4 regions of the Ralstonia sp. GX3-BWBA genome follow, and region 2 is predicted to be linked to each of the others. Evidence: predicted binding sites of a transcription regulator. Region 2 holds the regulator's gene; each other region holds the start of a gene.
What was found. Region 2 encodes FNR, which switches genes on or off when oxygen is low (the NO sensors DNR and NnrR bind a similar motif). Its sites were predicted from a motif close to TTGATNNNNATCAA; they were not measured.
Positions count from the first base shown of each region.

Region 1: DOD19_RS05240 (ribonucleoside triphosphate reductase) is a predicted target of FNR. The motif match lies at 2,781-2,794, and genes of this name have one in related genera.
Region 3: DOD19_RS21525 (DUF2892 domain-containing protein) is a predicted target of FNR. The motif match lies at 3,764-3,777, and genes of this name have one in related genera.
Region 4: adhP (alcohol dehydrogenase AdhP) is a predicted target of FNR. The motif match lies at 3,946-3,959, and genes of this name have one in related genera.

Region 1 covers NZ_QMKS01000006.1:38,229-43,449, reverse strand. Annotated here, with positions in the region: gene murI (glutamate racemase) at 1-687, shown strand, start outside; gene DOD19_RS05250 (dicarboxylate/amino acid:cation symporter) at 748-2,031, opposite strand; gene DOD19_RS05245 (DHCW motif cupin fold protein) at 2,402-2,743, shown strand; gene DOD19_RS05240 (ribonucleoside triphosphate reductase) at 2,880-4,943, shown strand; gene nrdD (anaerobic ribonucleoside-triphosphate reductase) at 4,940-5,116, shown strand; gene DOD19_RS05230 (anaerobic ribonucleoside-triphosphate reductase activating protein) at 5,079-5,221, shown strand, end outside.
Region 2 covers NZ_QMKS01000009.1:196,602-201,822, forward strand. Annotated here, with positions in the region: gene DOD19_RS08425 (pseudouridine synthase) at 1-1,141, opposite strand, end outside; gene scpB (SMC-Scp complex subunit ScpB) at 1,235-2,080, opposite strand; gene DOD19_RS08435 (sulfite exporter TauE/SafE family protein) at 2,567-3,310, opposite strand; gene fnr (fumarate/nitrate reduction transcriptional regulator Fnr) at 3,492-4,220, shown strand; gene DOD19_RS08445 (hypothetical protein) at 4,242-4,496, opposite strand; gene DOD19_RS08450 (FixH family protein) at 4,493-4,720, opposite strand; gene ccoG (cytochrome c oxidase accessory protein CcoG) at 4,747-5,221, opposite strand, start outside.
Region 3 covers NZ_QMKS01000023.1:28,408-33,628, forward strand. Annotated here, with positions in the region: gene DOD19_RS21500 (hypothetical protein) at 1-150, opposite strand, end outside; gene DOD19_RS21515 (fasciclin domain-containing protein) at 1,283-1,867, opposite strand; partial or broken gene DOD19_RS21520 (PEP/pyruvate-binding domain-containing protein) at 2,223-3,260, shown strand; gene DOD19_RS21525 (DUF2892 domain-containing protein) at 3,451-3,654, opposite strand; gene DOD19_RS21530 (c-type cytochrome) at 3,839-4,657, opposite strand; gene DOD19_RS21535 (sulfite exporter TauE/SafE family protein) at 4,713-5,221, opposite strand, start outside.
Region 4 covers NZ_QMKS01000016.1:62,915-68,135, reverse strand. Annotated here, with positions in the region: gene DOD19_RS16715 (indolepyruvate ferredoxin oxidoreductase family protein) at 1-2,345, shown strand, start outside; gene sbcB (exodeoxyribonuclease I) at 2,434-3,873, opposite strand; gene adhP (alcohol dehydrogenase AdhP) at 4,017-5,039, shown strand; gene DOD19_RS16700 (2-hydroxyacid dehydrogenase) at 5,099-5,221, shown strand, end outside.

The DNA.
Region 1 (5,221 bases), on a different contig from region 2:
GAGCGCACGCTGCGTGTGTGCGAATGGCTGGTCGACCAAGGCTGCAAGGCGCTGGTGATCGCGTGCAACACAGCCACGGCGCAGGCTGTGCACGTGCTGCGCGAAAAGCTCGCGGTACCGGTGATTGGCGTCGAGCCCGGCTTGAAGCCAGCGGTTGCCACGTCGAAGAGCCGTGTGGTTGGCGTGCTCGCGACCGAAAGCACGCTGCACAGCGAGAAATTTGCACGCCTGCTGGCGGCTGCCTCTGGCGATTGCAAAGTGCTGAGCCAACCCGGCTACGGCCTCGTCCCCCTGATCGAGCGCGGCGATACCCATTCGCCTGCGGTGCTGGAGCTGCTGCAGGCGTATCTGCAGCCGATGCTCGATGCGGGCGCTGACACGCTGGTGCTCGGCTGCACGCACTACCCGTTTCTGGAAGACGCCATCCGCGAGATTGCGGGCGACCGGCTGACATTGATCGACACCGGTCACGCAGTCGCGCGCCATCTGGGCCGCACGCTGGCGGCAGCGGGATTGCAGGCATCGGGCCAAGCCGCATCGCCACGCTTCATGAGCACCGGCGACGTGCTTCCGCTGCAAGCCATGGTGGCGGCATTGCTGGGTGAGGCGCCGATGGCACAGCGCGTCGACATTGGTGACGCGCCCCTGAGCCCGGCCGTAACCTCGCTCGCTTACCAGCCCGAATAACGCCGTCTAAATATGACAACGCCGCCCTGAAAGGCGGCGCGCTGTCATCTTGGCTCAACGTCAACCGACGTTCGGCTGCGGCTGCATTGCAGGTTCAGCGGCTTCCGCCACCGCATCCTCTTCTGCCGGCTCATACTTCGCCACCACGGCCGTGGCCAGGCTGTTGCCAATCACGTTGGTGGCCGTGCGGCCCATGTCGAAAAATTGGTCGATGCCGATAATCAGCAGCAGACCCGCTTCCGGCAGGTGGAACATCGGCAGCGTGGCCGCCACCACCACCAGCGAGGCACGCGCCACGCCGGCCATCCCCTTGCTCGTGAGCATCAGCACCAGCAGCAGCGTGACCTGCTGGGTGAAGCTCATCTCGATGTTGTAGGCCTGCGCGATGAACAGCACCGCGAACGCCTGGTACATCATCGAGCCATCCAGGTTGAACGAATACCCCAGCGGCAGCACGAAGCTCGAAATGCGCTTGGGCACACCAAAGCGGTCCAGCGCCTCGATCGTCTTCGGATAAGCGGATTCGCTGCTCGCCGTGGCAAACGCCAGCAGCGTCGGCTCACGAATCAGCCCCAGCAGGCGGCCCAGCGACCGGCCCAGCAGCAGGTAGCCAACGAAGAACAGGATCGACCACAACAGCGCCAGACCCAGGTAGAACTCGCCGATCAGCTTGCCGTAGGTCCACAGCACGCCCACGCCTTCCACCGTGATGGCAGCGGCCATGGCGGCAAATACGCCCAGCGGCGCAAAGCGCATCACGTAGTCGGTAATGCGGAACATCAGCTTGGTCAACTCTTCCAGGCCACGGCCGATCACGCTGTCCATCGGGTTCTTCATCGTCGACAGCGCCGCGCCGAAGAACAGCGAGAACACCAGGATCTGCAGGATCTCGTTGGTGGCCATGGCCTCCACGATGCTGCGCGGGAACACGTGCGTAATGAAGGCCTTGAGCGTGAAATCACCCGTCTTCAGGCCCGACGTGGCCGACACATCCGGCAGCGCGAGGTTCATGTGCACGCCCGGCTGGAAGAAGTTGACCAGCAGCATGCCCAGCGCCAGCGACGTGGCCGACGCACATACAAACCAGATCATCGCGCGCAGTCCCACGCGGCCGACCGAGCGGCCGCCGCTCATGCTCGCCAGGCCCGTCACCAGCGTCGAGAACACCAACGGCGCGATGATCATCTTGATCATGCGCAGGAAGATGTCGGTGATGATGCTGAAGTACGAAGCGATGTCCTTGGCCGCCGCAGCGTCCTTGGCATATTCGTGGCAACCCCAGCCGACGGCAATGCCCAGCAGCATTGCCAGCCCGATATGGGAGGTCAGACGTTTGGTGTTCAAGACTTTCTCCAAGGAATACCGTGGCCGGAGGGACGGCGCGCGGCAGACGCGGATCTCATGGGGCCAAGGGCCGGCCCAAGTTCGTCACGCTTTGTAAAAAGCGACGATATTAGAGAAGCGCATGACGATCGTTATGTCGATGTTGCATGGCACCATGCAATTTATGCATACATTGATATGACGCCGTCGACACCCTGCTGCGATGCCGCACAGGCAGTGGAATCAGCCGGTCAGAAGCGGATTATTGAGCCGCACGCAATGCCGTCGCGGCGTACTGACAAGCGACTTTTTGAGCATATGAAATGCGACGCCTGCGCCACGTAAGCCGCTGATACCATCATGGGCTTACGTCACCCACCGGAGTCCCGCGATGAAGATGGCGCCCTTCGCCTTTGGCACGACCGACTGGTCCGCTGTTGAACCTACCGAACACACCGGCGAGACCGGCATGGCGATCTGGCGCACCCGCTACTTTGGCGACGAGCCGGACCGCATCCGCGTACGCATGGTCGAGTACACGCCCGGCTACCTGGCTGACCATTGGTGCAAGAAGGGCCACATCCTGTTCTGCCTGGATGGCGAACTGGAAACCACACTGGAAGATGGCCGCAAGTTCATCCTCACGCCCGGCATGAGCTATCAGGTGGGCGACGATGCGGAAGCCCATCAGTCGTACACCAGGAACGGCGCCCGGCTGTTCATCGTCGACTAATGGCGACACGCAGTGTCCGCGTCGCACGCGGCCCCGGTTGACCGGGGTCAAGCGATTTCAAGATCAAGGTCTTTAAGACTCACAGACCACAATATGTAGTGCTAGTCTGACTCCATACCACTAGATGGAGTACCTCATGACGAGCACACAGGTCACCAGGCAAGTCACCAAGCGCGACGGTTCATTGGCACCGTTTGATGCGCAAAAGATCTGCCAGGCCATCGCGGCTGCCGGCCAAGCCACCGGCGAATTCGACGCCGTCGAGGCGCAACGCCTGACCGCGGGCGTGCTCGGACATCTCTCCCCGCTCCCCTGCCCCGGTATCGAAATCATCCAGAACTGGGTGGAAGAGGTGCTGGTAGACGCCGGCTATTGGCGCACCGCGCGTGCCTACATCGTCTACCGCGAGCAACACGCCCGGCTGCGTTCGCTCAAGCACACGCTGGTCGATGTCGAGAGCACGATGGACGAATACCTCGAGCAGCGCGATTGGCGTGTCAATGCCAATGCCAATCAGGGCTACAGCCTTGGAGGTCTGATCCTGAACGTGGCAGGCAAGGTCACCGCCAACTACTGGCTTTCGCATGTCTACAGCCCCGAAGCGGGCACAGCGCACCGCGAGGGCGACATCCACATCCACGATCTCGACATGCTGTCGGGCTACTGCGCAGGCTGGTCGTTGCGGCAGTTGCTGACAGAGGGATTCAACGGCGTGCCGGGCAAGGTGGAAGCGACGCCACCGCGGCATATGTCGGCAGCCATCGGACAGATCGTCAATTTTCTCGGCACGCTGCAAAACGAGTGGGCCGGCGCGCAGGCGTTCAGTTCATTCGATACGTACATGGCGCCGTTCATCCGCCGCGATGCGATGTCGTATGCGGCGGTGAAGCAGTCCATGCAAGAGCTGATCTACAACCTGAATGTGCCCAGCCGCTGGGGCACGCAAACGCCGTTCACCAACCTCACGTTCGACTGGACTTGCCCTGCCGACCTGCGCGAACAGGTTCCCTACATTGGCGGCGAAGAGATGCCCTTCACCTACGGCGATCTCCAGCCCGAGATGGACATGATCAACCGCGCGTACATCGAGGTCATGATGGCCGGCGATGCAAAGGACCGCGCGTTCACGTTTCCGATTCCGACCTACAACATCACGCCGGACTTCGATTGGGAGCACCCCAACACCACGTTGCTGTTCGAGATGACGGCACGCTACGGGCTGCCCTACTTCCAGAACTTCCTCAACTCCGATCTGGAGCCGCACATGGTGCGCTCGATGTGCTGCCGCCTGCAGCTCGACCTGCGCGAGCTGCTCAAGCGCGGCAACGGGCTGTTTGGCTCTGCCGAGCAGACTGGTTCCATTGGCGTGGTGACGGTGAACTGCGCGCGATTGGGTTATCTCTACGCGGGCGATGAGGCTGGGCTGCTGGCGCGGCTCGATACGCTGCTTGCGCTTGGCCGCGACGTGCTGGAAGTCAAACGCAAGTTCGTCCAGCGGCTGATCGACCAGGGGCTGTATCCGTACACGCGGCGCTACCTGGGCACGCTGCGCAACCACTTCAGCACGCTCGGCGTGAATGGCATCAACGAGATGGTGCGCAACTTCACGCGCGACGCCGACGACCTCACCACGCCATTCGGCCATGCCATGGCGGTGCGCCTGCTCGACCACGTGCGTCAGCGCATGACGGAGTTCCAGGAGGCGACGGGGCACCTGTACAACCTCGAAGCCACGCCCGCAGAGGGCACGACCTACCGCTTCGCCCGCGAAGACCGCAAGCGCTGGCCAGACATCCTACAGGCTGGTACGACAGAACAGCCGTACTACACCAACTCCAGCCAGTTGCCCGTCGGCTACACCGATGATCCGTTCGAAGCACTGGCGCGCCAGGAAGCGCTGCAGAGCAAATACACGGGCGGCACGGTGCTGCACCTGTACATGAATGAAGCCATTTCCTCGCCGCAGGCGTGCAAGGAACTCGTGCGGCGCGCGCTGGCGAACTTCCGCCTGCCGTACATCACCATCACCCCGACGTTTTCGATCTGCCCGAAGCACGGCTACCTGTCCGGCCATCACGCGTTCTGTCCGAAATGCGACGCAGAACTGCTGGCCCAGCAGCCTAACGGCAAGTGCGGTTGCACAACGGCGGGCACACCTGGTTCTTCCACCCACCTCCATCACGAAGGAGCCTCCGTATGAGCACCATTGCACACACCGCCAACCTCACCGTTGCACTCGACGACAGCCAGCGCACGCGCTGCGAAGTCTGGACCCGCGTGATGGGCTATCACCGGCCCGTCAGCTCGTTCAACATCGGCAAGCAAGGGGAATTCCGTGAACGCCGCTTCTTTGTTGAAGACCGCGCCCGCTGAGCCACCGCACTGCCCGCCGCCGGCCATCGGCGGCCTGGCACCGTTCTCCAGCGTCGACTGGCCCGGGCAGCTTGCGGCAGTGGTGTTCGTGGCGGGCTGCCCGTG
Region 2 (5,221 bases):
CGACGCAGCGCAGGAAGTTGGCTTCGCCATCCTGAAGCGGGATGCCGTGCAAGAGCTTCTGACGGTCAGTTTCGGCCAGCTCACCCAGCGTACGCACCGCGTATTCACGCTCAACGCCATAGCGCGGGTGCATGAACCGGTTGGCGATGTCGCCGGAGGTCGTGAAAATCAGCAGGCCCTCGGTATTGAAGTCGAGGCGGCCGACTGCAACCCACTTGCCCGTCTTCATGCGTGGCAACGCGTCGAACACGGTCGGACGGCCTTCCGGATCGGACTGGCTCACGATTTCACCGGCCGGCTTGTGATACAGCAGCACGCGCGGCGGCTTGTTCGGCAGCTTGCGTTGGATCAGCTTGCCATTCACGCGCACCTGATCGGTCGCGAGAATGCGTTGGCCGATGTGGGCCGGCAGGCCGTTCACGGAGACGCGACCTTGCAGGATCAGGTCTTCCATGTCGCGGCGCGAGCCAAGCCCGGCATCAGCCAGGATTTTGTGCAGTTTGGGAGCGTCGTCGTCGGAGGTCAGTTCGCGCACCTTGGGGGGCTGCGATGCACCTCCAGCGTCAACCTCCGAATCGTACGCGCCGGAAATCACGTATTGGAAGACGTCTTCGGAGCCCTTACCGCTCTTCAGCCCCTTGCCCCCTCGATTCTGGGTCTGGCCGCCAGCCTTGCCCTGCGGTTTGCCATTGCGGTTCGGCTGCTTGCCACGACCGCCGGCATTCTTGTCGCCAGCGCCTTCCGTACGTTCGCTGCGCTCGGCGCGTTCCGCCGGTTGGCCTTCGCCTTGACGGCGACGGTTCTTGCCGAAACGGCCGCGCGGACCACGTCGCTCCCCCTGGCTTTCTGCTGGCGCCTGTTCTGCCGGAGCAGCACCTTCTGCGGCAACGGTCGCCGGCTCACCAGCCGCCTCTTTCGGCTTGCGTGCCCGTGGCGCGCGGCTCTTGCGCGGTTGCGCAGGCTGGCCGGCGTCCGCACTACCCGCCTCAGCAGCTTCCCCCTCAGGGCGGCCGTCCTGCTGCTGGCGGCGCGAAGCCACAAGGTTGCGCAAGCCTCGGCGCAATCCCTTGCGACGAGGCGCGGCCTCAGTCCCATCACCGCCGTCTTGTCGCGGCGGCTGAGCGTCGGCGTCGGCCGGCATACGTGTATCCATGGAGTCTGACTGGGTGCTCACAACGTCTTCAAAAAAATCTAGGGGTTCAGACCATGCACCGACTGTGCGGCGGGCATGGCGTCACGAATGTTCATTGGCGGGAGCCGCAGGCGGCTCGATCGGTGTTTTGTACTCGTCTTCAGTTGCAACCTCGATCGCATTCACTGTTTGCGACTCGGTTTCCAGCGCTGGCTCGCCACCCGCCGCAACCTCAACGGGCTGCGCTGGCGTTTCAGCAATTGCCTCGACGGAAGCCTCGGCAACGGGCGATCCGGCAGAGTCCTCCGCCGAAGCCGCTACGCTCTCAGCACCTTCCGGCGCGTCGTTGACCATCGCCGTCAGCTCTTCCACCGCAATTGCACCGCCCTCGAATTCGATGGCGCCCTGCTCCAGCAGGCTCGCCTGCGCCTGGGCGCGGGCATCTTCAAGCGGCGGCAGTTCGTCCAGCGAACGCAAGCCAAGGTCGTCGAGAAACTGCTTGGTCGTCGCATACAGCGCAGGGCGACCTGGCACGTCGCGATGACCGATGACCTCGATCCAGCCGCGGTCTTCAATCTGCTTGATGACCTGCGTGTTGACCGTCACACCGCGAATGTCTTCGATATCACCGCGGGTGACCGGCTGGCGATAAGCGATGATCGCCAGCGTTTCCATCACGGCGCGCGAATACTTTGGCGGCTTTTCCGGATGCAGGCGATCGAGATACACGCGCATTTCCGGGCGGCTCTGCAGGCGCCAGCCCGAGGCCAGCGCGACCAGTTCGACACCGCGATTCAACCAGTCCTGGCGCAGCTCTTCGAGCAGCACACGGATGGTGTCTGCGGAAACATCTTCGTCGAAGAGCTTGCGCAAGTCATTGACTCGCAACGGGTCCTGCGCGCAGATCAGCGCGGTTTCGAGGACGATCTTCGCCTCTTGGGTATTCATCGGGTTGAGCGGCTCGTCATTGCTCGCGCGCGGCCAGTCGCCGTCACGCTTGAGGTTTGTCGTCCCGCCGCGAAGCACGCGGCATTTCTGAATGCTGTTGCCCGTCCGGGCCCGGCACGCGAAGGCCAATTAATTCAATTGGACTCTGCACCAAAACGCAGTGGCTGTGCCCGTAAAGTAGGGCCGGAGGAGCGAGTTGATCCGGTGCCGGTCAGGCACCACAAGGGCAATTTCTTCCGCCGCCATGGGAACGGATACTGCACCGGACGACTACCAAGAAGAACGGCAGCCTGCCCGAATCGACTGTCCAGGGTGACTCTACCGCTGGATGGCATCGCTTGGCGCCGCGCTTGGGATTGTTGATTTGCGCGGGTGGCGAATCGAATTGTTGTCGATTGTAGGGCAATTTCCAGCGACGCCGCAACCGGGAAGATGCCCTAGCCACCCATCCCAGGCCGGATGGCAATTTCCGCGCGCCTTAAACACCTACAGCACTAGACAGAATCCGTGTGCGTTAAGCATCTCTGGCAACCAGATTGCGTGAACCAGCCCCCAGACCCCAAATCCGGCGATGGCGATGCCGGCCGCGCCCCGCGCCCATCGCTGGCGCGACAGTCCGCGCAGCCACCCAGCCAGACCAGACATCATCAGCAGGTTGGGCAGCGTACCGGCACCAAAAGCGAGCATGACCACGGCCCCGGAGGCGGCGTTGCCCGCCAACAACGCCACAGCCAATGCGCCGTAGACCATGCCACACGGCACCAGCCCCCAGGCCATGCCAGTGAGATAGCGGCGTAGTAACGGCGGCTGACGTTGCAGCCGACTTCCCAGCGTGGCGGCCCCTCGAGACAGGCCACCTGCCACGCGGCCAAGCAAGCGCTCAAGCCACACACTGCGCCACGCATCCCCAGCGGAACGAACAAGCAGCAAAACCCCGTAGGCGACCAGCAATGCGCTAGCGAAGGCAAACAAGCCGCGTTGAATCGGCAGCCATTGCTGGCGCCAGACGGTCGCGCCCATCGCGCCCATGATTGCGCCCAGCAACGCATAGGTGGTCAGCCGGCCGGCATGCATGACGATCTGCTCAAACCATAGCCGGCGGCGGGACACGATCCGCACCGCCACAGCTCCACGCTCGGCCGCGAGTGCGATACCGCTGCACATCGCCAGACAATGCACACCACCGAGCAATGCAATCAGGAAAACGCTCAGAAGCGCTGCGGCACTCATCTTTCTGACGCTCTCTTGATATGGACCAAGGTTTTCGTTTTACTGTTGCGAACTAAGCGTAATCGACGCCTTTTGCCGCATCGGAAATGTCCGAGGACAAGAAGGTCGCCGTTATAATAAGCTGCAGCAGCATCACAAGAATTACTCATTTCACTTTCCCGAAATTCAGTCGCCCCCACCCGTGCTCACTCGAATTGCACTTACCGATCAAGCCTCGCGTTGCTCCACCTGCGTACTAGGGCAAATCTGCCTGCCGGTGGGAATGAACTCGGACGACGTGCGCAAGATGGACGATTTGGTCAGCGAGCGCATCCGAATTAAGAAGGGGCAATCGCTCTATTCCTTGGGTGAGCCGCTGGAAGCGGTTTATGGCATTCGTTTCGGCACGCTCAAAACCCATCTGACGCTTGAAGACGGTCGACACCAGATCACGGGGTTCCACCTGCCGGGTGAAATCGTCGGGCTCGATGGCATTGGCGACATGCGCCACGTGTCGGACGCCACCGCGCTCGAAGATACCGAAGTCTGCGTGGTGCGCTACGACGAGTTGCAGCACCTTTCGCGCCGGCTGCCTTCGCTGCAGCATCAGTTCCTGCGCATCATGAGCAAGGAGATTTCGCAGGATCATCTGATGCTGCTCACGCTGGGCTCCATGCGTGCGGAGGAGCGTCTCGCAGCGTTCCTACTAAACCTCTCGAAGCGTTCGGCCCAGCGTGGATATTCGTCGACCGAGTTTGTCCTGCGGATGAGCCGCGAAGAACTCGGCAGCTATCTTGGCCTGAAGCTCGAAACGGTCAGCCGCCTGTTCTCGCGCTTTGCCGAAGCGGGTCTCATCCAGATCCGCCAACGCCACGTCAAGCTGATCGACCTGGCCGGCCTGCGCCAGGTCATGAGCGGTCAGGCGGCCTAAGCTGCCCTCCATGTCGCTCGCTCAGACGAGCGGGTGTTCATGCGCTTCCAGCTTGCCAATGCCCGGTGACACATAGAGCGTCAGCGCGCTCGACAATCCGCACAACAACCAGAACACAAAGAACGACACGGTGTAGACCGCTTGGGTCGACACCGTGATCTGCTCGCCGAAAAAACGCAGGTCTGCGGGGTCGACCACCGCGAAGACCACCAGCTCAGCCAGCGCGGCCGACAGAAATGCCGGCCACAGAATCCACATCAGCAATCGACGCTTCATCGGGCCTCCGTGTGAATGGCATGCGCCGGCGTCACGACCGTCTTTTCAACGACCAAACCGCGCCGCACGACGTTGTCATGAATAACAGCATCGGGATGCGACACCGCCAGCCAGATTGTGACGCCGCAGCCGACCATGGCGACGAACGGCCCTGCCATCAGCAGCCACGGCCAGGGCTCGCGCCACCAAGGACGGGCCTGTGCGGAAGATTGCGTTGCGTGCATCGTTGCCTCCTGTTGGGGATGCCGCATCAGCGCGGCACGATGAAGCTCGACGGTTCGCGCAGTACGAGGCTGTCGCTACCGCTGTCTGCATGGATGACGAAACGGATTTTGTGCGAGCCGGGGGCGGCATCGTCGGCCGGCCGGCGTACGCGCACTGGCAGCAGTCGGTTAGCCGCCGGCGGCAGTTCCAATGTGGTCGACTCGCCGCGACCGCCTTCCACGTCCAGTTCCGGCATGCCCTCTGCGGTGATGGTCACGCGCATGGGGTGCTCGGAGGCGTTCATCAGTTGCAGGCGATAAACGTTCTCGATCTTGCCGCCGTCCACTTCACGCGCCAGTGCACCACGATCACGAATGACGTCAACCTTGAGTGGCTGCCGCATGGCCAACGCCACGATGAACCCGGTGAAGAGCACCAGCATGATCCCGGTATAGATCAGCACACGCGGACGCAGCAGATGTCGCCGGGCTTCCTTCGGGCTGAGCCGATCAAGCATCGCG
Region 3 (5,221 bases), on a different contig from region 2:
CGCGCTGATGCCGGCATTCTTGGCTGGGCCGGTCGATCCGGTTGTACCGGTCGGCGCAGCAAGGCCTGTAGCCCCCAGCAATCCGATCGTGGCGGTCAGCAGGCCCTTGCGTGCCCATGTCCACGATGGTGTGCAATGTTTGGATGTCATGATTCGTCCCCTTGACGCAACGCGCCGCCCTCACCTTGAAGAAGCGCTCGTCCCGGTTTGCCAAACACTGCTCTGACAACGAGATTCGACGGCCCCCGTGCCATTCCCTCCCGACGCCAGTTGTTGAACAGGTCTCTACCGTCACGTAAATGGCGAACGGCGTTGCGGCCGTACGCAGGCAGCACCACCGCTGGCGCCACCACATCCGTTGAAGGCACAGGATCGTTTCAGGATTGCAGCGGCGTATCGGCCATGATCGCGTGCGGCGGAACGCTGCATCACGACGCTGCGTCGATGGCACCGCCTACCTTGTCGGCCGTCGCTCGCGCGCGCGTCGAAGGCGCCACCGTAATGGCGGTCGTGACGGACTGGCGGGCATTCTGGATGGTTCCGCGGCATGGCGGACGTCTCCGCAACAATGTACTTTGCACGGATGGTGAATCCGCGCAAGAACCACGCCAACGCGGCTAAAGGCGCGAACCACGGCGCATCAGCGCGTCGGGCATGACGCGTCGTCGGGAAACACGCCAGAACTGATTCACGCATGAAACAGGTGGACGTCGTGTTCGTGTCCGGCTCTACTACTGTATCAACGCCAAGCAGACTGCCGGAGGCCAACCGCCCGAAGCGCGCCAATGCCCCCTGTTTCTGATGGCTTTGTCCTTGGCATTGCCCTGCTCCAAGACGGACTGCATCGACGCCACATGCTCCATCGGTACAACGGAATCGTGCCCTGCGTACAGACCCAGTTCTGCAGCACGTCTTCTGCTTCGCCTGAACTGCGGAGGATTGTGTAAGCCGACGAATAGAGTTTGGGAGAAGTCAGCGTACAGGGTTCTGCGAACGCCGATTTGCTTCCTTCGCCAGTCTGCTTGAGCAGCTCAATAAGCCGTTCCCGGGCGGCTTCCTGCGGCGCTGATATCGTGCCCGCGGGGCCGGGCGAAGATGCTCCGACAACGTGCATATGATTTTGCGTGCCCGGGTTACCCATGACGGGATGCGGCAAAAGCATATCTCCCGCGTCCTTCCGGCAATGAACATCTTGCGCGTAGCGAAATTGAGATGACATTGCCTTCCTCCCGTCATAGTTCGAGCGCGCAAGGGCACGCGCCCTTGCGCTGCACGGGAAGGATTACGGCATCAATACCTTGTCCACGACGTGAATCACGCCGTTCGACTGGTACACGTTGCCGATCGTTACAACGGCGACGCCACCCTTGTCGTCGGTGACGGTCAAACGGTCGCCCTTCTGCATGACGGTGAGCGGATCACCCTCGACGGTTTTGAGCATCGCCTTGCCGCCGCCATCGGCGACAGCCTTCATAAGGTCTTGTGCCGTGAGCCGGCCGGGCACCACGTGATAGGTCAACACCTTGACCAAGGTCGGCTTGCTTTCAGGCTTGAGCAACTGATCGACGGTGCCGGAGGGCAGCGCAGCAAAGGCTTCGTTGGTTGGTGCGAACACGGTGAATGGCCCCGTCCCAGACAGTGTTTCGACCAAGCCACCTGCCTTCACGGCAGCAACAAGAGTGGTGTGATCCTTCGAATTGACCGCATTTTGAATAATGTTCTTGGACGGATACATCGGAGCGCCGCCCACCATGGTGGTGGCTTCGCCATCGCCCATTGCGGCCGTCGCTACGGACGCATAGCCGCCAGAAATGATTGCGAAAGAAAGCAGAACACCAAACAACTTTGCCAGTTGATACCGTTTCATCGTTGACCTCTATCGTGGCGCTTCGCAACGTGGAAGCAATCAATATACGAAGACAAGTGGCTGTCGGATGCACGGTCGGATCGCGCAACAACGCAGTAGCAACCCACAAGATTGAGTTGGCTTTGCATCAGAAAAGTCTGTACCTCCAGACCCAAGAGTTGCGATCGCTCATCCAACCGAGCCTCGCTGGTGAGATGGGAAGGTAGCTACTGTTCGCTCTTTCGTTTTGTACTGATTTTTCCTTGCGACCCGGGTGCGCGTTAATTTTGCGCACGGATTTACTTCCAAGTCATGACGGCATAGCGGAGACAGAAGTTGCTCTACAAAGAGAGTCAGCGCATTTCTTACTGAATGGCTTGCATACCATGAACTGAACCGCCGGCTGGGACAGGTCGACGTGGACGTTGCCGTGCGATCAAGCGCGACGGCCGAGGATCTGCCGGGGGCGAGCTTTGCCGGGCAGCAGGAAACCTATCTCAACATCCGGGGCGAACGTGCCCCGCTCGACGCCTGCCGCCGCTGCTACATGTCGCTGTTCACAGACCGCGCAATCAGTTACCGCCAAGCGAAGGGCATCGACCATTCCAAGGTCGCACTGTCGGTCGGCGTGCGGCGGATGGTGAGATCCGATCTGGGCGGCGCCGGTGTCATGTTCACCATCGATACCGAGACGGGCTTTGACAAGTCTGTCCTGATCAATGCGGCCTGGGGGCTTGGCGAAAACGTCGTCCAGGGCAAGGTGGACCCCGACGAATACGAGGTCTTCAAGCCGCTGCTGTCTGAGCCGTCGTTGTTGCCGATCGTTGGAAAGAAGCTGGGCGGCAAAGGTCTCAAAATGATCTACGCAAACGACGGCGGCCACCCGACGAAGAACGTCCCGACATCAAAAACCGAGCGTGCGGCGTTCGTCCTGAGCGATAAGGAGATCCTGATCTTGTCGCGATGGGCCTGTGTGATCGAGCAGCACTATGAAGTGATGGCGCAGAACGGCATCCGGCGCGGCGAAGCCGGCCTCAAAATTTATGTGATGTGCGAGATTCCATCGAACGTGATTCTGGCGAAGGCTTTCGCGCAACGCTTCGACGGCTTCTCGATTGGCAGCAACGATCTGACGCAGCTGACGCTGGGCGTTGACCGCGACTCGGCAGATCTCGCGGAGCCTTTCGATGAGCAGGACGATGCCGTCAAGTGGATGATCCAAAGCGTCATCGCGAAGGCACATGAGGCCGGCGCCCACGTCGGTTTGTGTGGCCAAGCACCCAGTGACCACCCCGAATTTGCCGCCTTCCTTGTCGAGTGTGGCATTGACTCCATATCGGTGAGCCCGGACAGCTTCATCGCGGTCAAACGCACTGTGGCGGCGGCCGAGAGCGCTGCACGGAAAACCGCGTAATACGGGCACTAAGCGGGCGCACTCACAACGCGCCTTCTCATCCGTTCCGAAGTCACCTCAAATTCCGGCGCATTCACCGGCCGATCGCACACCTGCGGTGTCCCAGCAAATAATTGGTTGATCAATAGCGCTTCCTGATTTGGCACGGTTGTGCCCAGATGGGCTTCGTCCGGGCACGGCCGGTGCATTTCTACTTTGCATCCGCCTTCGGCGCTGCGCACGTTTTCACGCCCAGAATGCTGTAGGCGGGGCATACGCGCACGATACCTGTCAGCAGTGGCACGATGCCAATCCAGCCCCAGGCGCCCACGCGCCCTGTCGCGGCCAGACCGATCAAAACCAGCCCGACAACAATTCGAATAACGCGGTCGATCGTTCCAACATTTGCTTGCATGGCGGACTCCTTGATTCGATGAGGATTGCACAGGCTTTTCACCAAGGCTGAACGTTGCTGTGCAATCCGTTCAGAGGCTGGGCGACTCATATGCGCCTTGGGAAAATTCTTAACGCAAGTCAAAAGCCGGGTCATGATGTAGCGCAACACTTTGCTAAGTGGTCCGTCGCCCGGCCGCCCGGCGCTAGCGTGCGTCCTTCGGCCTGTCACCTTTGGGCCAATCGTTGACGCGTGGCGCGTAGTCTGGGCGGGGTTGCTGGGTAAAGAACGCGGCGACATCCACAGCATCCTGCGCAGACAGCGTGCCGCCCTGACCAAGCGGCATGTTGTGCTTCACGAACGCAGCAGCGGTGTACATCCGGGCCATCCCTGCCCCCACGTTGAACGAGTCCTTGCCCCACAGTGGCGGGAATATGTAGCCGCCTTGCGGATTTGGGGTGCCCTGCCCCTCAGCACCGTGGCAGGACGCGCACTGTGCTGCGTAGACTGATTTGCCGTGCTCACGGTTTGGAACGAGCGAGGTGTCAATCTTCTCGAAACCTCGGCCAGCCACATTGGTGCCGGTGGGCACGCCTGTGGACAGCCACTTCATATAGGCCATGATGGCGTTCATCTCTGCCGAGTCGAAGGGCAGCGGTTTGCCGTTCATCGAGCGCTGGAAGCAGTCGTTGATGCGCTCCTGGAGCGAGATGATTTTGCCGCTGCGGGACCGGTATTCCGGAAAGGCTCCTGTGAGCCCGACCCAAGGCGATGCGTAGGCCGTCGTCCCGCCATTCAGATGGCAACTCGTACAGTTCAGGCCGTTGCCCACGTTTCGGGGCAACAGTTTGTGGGTATCCGTCAGCAGCTCCTTTCCGCGCTTGATGGCGTCCCCCATGGCCCCCTGCTGGATCGAAGACTCCTCAGGCACGTGCATCGGGACGGTCTGAGGTTGCGATAGCGCAGGCATGCTGGTTGCCGCCAAAAGCGCCACTACCAGGGTGTGCGACTTGACTGAGTTCAAGAGTGTCTCCTTTGTATGAGGCGTACCTTTTTCGGGTACGTTAGTGTGTTTGGCATTACGCTGCCAGTGCGACCTTTGCCACCATCCCGATGGCAATGAGACCCGCGATGAACGCGAAGCCCTGCTGCAGCCTGTGGCCGCTCAACTGACCGGCCACGACCCGCCCACCCAGCATGGCAAGCATGGCGCCTGCGGCAAAAGGCACGCCGATCTGCCAGTTCATTCGCCCCGACAAGGCAGTTGTGATGACGCCTGAGGCAGACACCAAGGTAATGACTGCCAGAGAGGTCGCCACGATGGAATGCACCGGGGCGTTGGTGGCTTTCTTGAGCGCCGGAACGATGACGAAGCCCCCACCCACCCCCAGCAGGCCCGAGAGAAAGCCAGCGCCAATGCCCGAAAGCGCGAGCGCGCGGGTGCAGGAAGCCGTCCAGACAAAGCGGCCGGTCTGGTTATCCAGTTGACACGGTTGCGAGTGCTGCTCGGTTTCCGCTCTGTGGGACGCACTCGCGCTAGCCTGCTTGAACATGCGCAGCGCAACAAAGGCCAGCACGGCAGCGAAGA
Region 4 (5,221 bases), on a different contig from region 2:
CGCTGATCGCCCGCGCCATCGCCACGCGTCTGGAAAAGTTCGAGCTGCCGTCGGACGTGCGCGCACGCATTGCCTCGCGCATCGCCATCATCGACGCCAAAGAGAAGGCGCTCGCCAAACCGCGCATCACTGCAGAGCGCAAGCCGTGGTTCTGCTCGGGCTGCCCGCACAACACGTCGACCAACGTGCCGGAAGGCTCGCGCGCGCTGGCCGGCATCGGCTGCCACTACATGACCGTGTGGATGGACCGCCGCACCGACACCTTCAGCCAGATGGGCGGCGAAGGCGTGGCGTGGATCGGCCAGATGCCGTTCTCGGGCGACAAGCACGTGTTCGCCAACCTGGGCGACGGCACGTATTACCACTCGGGCCTGCTGGCGATCCGCGCGTCGATTGCGGCCGAGGTGAACATCACCTACAAGATCCTCTACAACGACGCCGTGGCCATGACCGGCGGCCAGCCGGTCGACGGCCCGCTGTCGGTGCCGCAGATCGCCGCGCAGGTGCATGCGGAAGGCACGTCGCGCATCGTCATCGTCACGGACGAGCCCGAGAAGTACAACGCTGCCATCAAACTGCCCGAAGGCGTGACGGTGCACCACCGCGACCGGCTCGACGCAATTCAGCGCGAGCTGCGCGAGGTGCAAGGCACCAGCGTGCTGATCTACGACCAGACCTGCGCGACGGAAAAGCGCCGCCGCCGCAAGCGCGGCACGATGGTCGATCCGGCACGCCGCGCGTTCATCAACGATGCGGTGTGCGAAGGCTGCGGCGATTGCTCGGTCAAGTCGAACTGCCTGTCGGTCGAACCGCTGGACACGGAGCTGGGCACCAAGCGCAAGATCAACCAGTCGTCGTGCAACAAGGATTTCTCGTGCGTGAACGGCTTCTGCCCGAGCTTCGTGACGGCCGAGGGCGCGCAGGTGCGCAAGCCCGAATCGCACGGCGTGTCGATGGAAGGTCTGCCGCTGCTGCCGCATCCTGAGCTGCCGGCCATCCAGCGCGCGTACGGCGTGCTCGTCACCGGCGTGGGCGGCACGGGCGTGGTGACCATCGGGGGCCTGCTCGGCATGGCTGCGCACATTGAGGGCAAGGGCGTGACCGTGCTCGACATGGCGGGCCTGGCGCAGAAAGGCGGCGCCGTGCTCTCGCACGTGCAGATCGGCGAGCGTCCGGATTCGATTCACGCCACGCGCATCGCCATGGGCGAGGCGGACCTGGTGATCGGCTGCGACGCGATTGTCTCGGCGTCGGACGAAGTGCTGTCGAAGGTGCAGCATGGCCAGACGCGCGCCATCGTCAACAGCACGGCTTCGCCCACGGCCGATTTCATCAAGAACCCGAACTGGCGCTTCCCGGGCAGCTCGGCCGAGGCGGACATCCGTGCGGCCATCGGCGATGCCTGCGCATTTGAAGACGCCAACACGCTGGCCGTGCGCCTGCTGGGTGATGCCATCTACACCAACCCGCTCGTGCTGGGCTTTGCGTGGCAGAAAGGCTGGCTTCCGCTGACGCACGACGCGCTCATCCGCGCGATCGAACTCAACGGCGTGGCCGTCGAGAAGAACAAGACCGCGTTCGAATGGGGCCGCCACCTCGCACAAGACCGCGATGCGGTGCTCAAGCTCGCCGACGATGCGCCGCGTGCCAAAGCCGACGTCATCGCCCTGCCCTCGCTGGACACGCTGATCGCCCGCCGTGTTGATCTGCTGACCGCGTACCAGAACGCAGCGTATGCCGCTAAGTTCCGCGCGGTGGTGGAACGCGTACGTGCAGCCGAAGCTGCCGTGGTGGGCGCAGGCCAGCCGCTGGCGTTCACGGAAGCGGTGGCGCGCAACCTGTCGAAGCTGATGGCGTACAAGGACGAATACGAAGTCGCCCGCCTGTACACCGACCCGGCATTCCTCGACAAGCTGCGTGCGCAATTCGAGGGCGAGCCCGGCCGCGACTACCAGCTCAACTTCTGGCTTGCGCCGCCCATAATTGCCAAGCGTGACGAGAAGGGGCACCTGGTCAAGCAGCGCTTCGGTCCGAACACGATGCGCATCTTCAAGCTGCTCGCCAAGTTCAAGGGCCTGCGCGGCACGGCGTTCGATATTTTCGGCAAGACCGAAGAGCGCCGCACCGAGCGCGCGCTGATCGCCGAATACCGCGCGCTGGTCGATGAACTCGCGCGCGGGCTGACGGCGCAGAAGCTGGGGCAGGCCGTGGAACTGGCCCGCCTGCCGGAGGACATCCGCGGCTTTGGCCATGTGAAGGAGGCCAACCTGGCGGCGGCGCGCATCCGCTGGAACAAGCTGCTGGCACAGTGGCGCGATCCGGCGGCGGCACAGCAGGCAGCCTGATCCGCGCCGCTTTAGGTATCACCATGAAAAAACGGAGGCTTCGGCCTCCGTTCTTCTTTGCGCGCGTCCGCTTCGTCAGCCCGGCTCCTCAGCCCGGTGCGATCTGCTGCGCGTAGTCGTACAGGTCCTGCAGGATGGTCTGCGCACGCGCGTCGCCGTTCTCCGTGGCTTCCGCGCCCAATTGTTGAAGCCGTTCGCCGAAGACCTCGAAGGTCAGATAGCCATCGCGGCCTTCGAACAAGCGCTCGGCGCGCAGTTGCTCCCACTGCTCGTATTCCTCTTCGTTCAACGTATCGGGGAAGTTGCGTGCGCGGTAGCGGAACAGCAACTCGGGCAGGCGTGCATCGGCAAAGTCCGCATGCAGGCGCGCGAGTTGTTCGCCGCTGAGCGTGCGCAGCTCGTTGAGCATGCGGCGGTCGTCGTTACCGACAAATCCGCCGTAGAGGTTCTGGTCGACGTCTTCGATCGGCTCCAGCTCGCGGGCGTACACCTGGCGCCACGTGTCGCGCATGTCCGGCGCCCCCTGCGCGATGGCGGCGTGGCGTTCAATGGTGGCGAAGTCGATGCCCCAGCGTTCTGCCTGCGCAGGCTGCAACGTCTTCATGTTGCTGATGACGATGGGCGACTTGTTGATGTGGATCGACTTGATCGGCAGTCGCGTGGTGCCTTCGGCCAGGTCAGCCGTACGCGTGAACATGCGCTCGCGGATCGTCGCAACGTCCATGTGGAACAGCTCGGACGGGTCGAACGCCAAATCCCACACGATCAATTCGTTCTTGTTGGTCGGGTGCCCGCCCAGCGGCCACACCACGGCCATGCAGCCACGCTCCACGCCGTACATGCCCGAAATGTGCAGCAGCGGCCGCGGCGCATCGCCGATCTCGGCCACCACGCGGTCTTTCTTGCGCAACGCCAGGCAAAAATCGAACAGGCGCGGCTGTGCGTTGCGAATGAGGCGCGCCAGCGCAATCGTCGCGCGCACATCGGATACCGCATCGTGCGCCGCATCGTGCACCAGACCGTTGGCCTTGGACAAATGCTCCAGCTTGAAGCTCGGCCTGCCGTCTTCATGCGTCGGCCATTGAATGCCTTCTGGGCGCAGTGCCCAGGTGGTGCGCACCACGTCGAGCAGATCCCAGCGCCCGCATTCGTTCTGCCACTCGCGTGCGTATGGGTCGATCAGGTTGCGCCAGAACAGGTGCCGCGTAACCTCGTCGTCAAAGCGGATGGTGTTGTAGCCGACGCCGATGGTGCCGGGCGTGCCCAGTTCGCGCTCGATGGCCTGAGCGAAACGGTATTCCGGAACGCCTTGCCTGGCGCACTGCTGCGGCGTGATGCCGGTGATGAGGCACGACACCGGATCGGGCAGCCAATCGTTGGACGGCTGGCAGAACAGCTCGACAGGCTCACCGATCTCGTTCAGCTCGGCATCGGTGCGGATGCCCGCAAACTGGGCCGGACGATCACGGCGCGGCACGGCGCCGAAGGTTTCGTAGTCGTGCCAGAGGAAGGTGGGAGTGACGGGCAAGGCAGCGGCTCGTTGGAAAGACTGAAGATGCCGGCATGCTAACAGTGTTGCCGATCCCGCTCGCCTTGACGGTTGACTCACATCAACCCGCACCGGGCAGGCGTCGACCAGACTGGTATTTCCCCCCAACCAGGAGATGTCTCATGGCCCAGTCGATGAAAGCTGCGGTTGTCCACGCGTTTGGCGAACCCTTGCGCATTGAGGAAGTGCCGGTTCCAACACCTGGGCGCGGGCAAATTCTTGTGAAGATCGCGGCCTCGGGCGTCTGCCACACCGACCTGCACGCCGCCGATGGCGACTGGCCTGTCAAACCCAGCTTGCCATTCATCCCCGGGCACGAAGGGGTGGGTTATGTGGCGGCGGTGGGCGAAGGCGTGACCGCCGTCAAAGAAGGCGACCGCGTGGGTGTGCCCTGGCTCTACACGGCCTGTGGCCACTGCGAGCACTGCCTGAGCGGCTGGGAAACCCTCTGCCACGAGCAGCAGAACACTGGCTACTCCGTCAACGGCGGCTATGCCGAATACGTACTGGCCGATCCGAACTACGTCGGCCACCTGCCCGCGCAGGTCAGCTTCGAAGAGATCGCACCGATTCTCTGCGCGGGGGTGACGGTCTACAAGGGCATCCGCATGACGGATACGCGGCCCGGACAGTGGATCGCCATTTCCGGCATTGGCGGGCTGGGACACGTGGCGGTGCAGTATGCGATCGCCATGGGCCTGCACGTGGTGGCGGTAGACGTGGCGCCGGACAAGCTCGCGCTGGCACGCGAGTTGGGGGCCAAGCTCGTCGTCGATGCCTCGCAGCAGGACCCCGCGGCCGTGATTCAGAAAGAGATCGGCGGTGTGCACGGCGTGCTCGTGACGGCGGTGTCGCGCAGTGCCTTTGCACAAGCGCTGGGCATGGTGCGGCGCGGCGGGACGATCTCGCTCAATGGGCTGCCGCCGGGCGATTTTCCGTTGCCGATCTTCTCCACGGTGCTCAATGGCATCACGGTGCGCGGTTCGATTGTCGGCACGCGGCGTGATCTGCAAGAGTCCCTGGAGTTTGCCGCCGAGGGGCTGGTACGCGCCCACATTCACCGCGACAAGCTCGACAACATCAACCAGGTGTTCGCCGATCTGAAGGCCGGCAAGGTGGATGGCCGCATCGTCCTGACGCTCTGAGTGCCGCCACCGGGCGGTGCGAGTAAGCTGCAGGCATCACGTCCGCTTACCCCACCGCCATGCGCATCCTCTTTTTCAGCAGCCACCGTTACGACGAAGACAGCTTCCGCGCCTCCCTGGCGCGCGGCGGCCACAGCTTCGACCTCGTTTTCCAGCGCGCGCACCTTGACGCGCAAACGGCG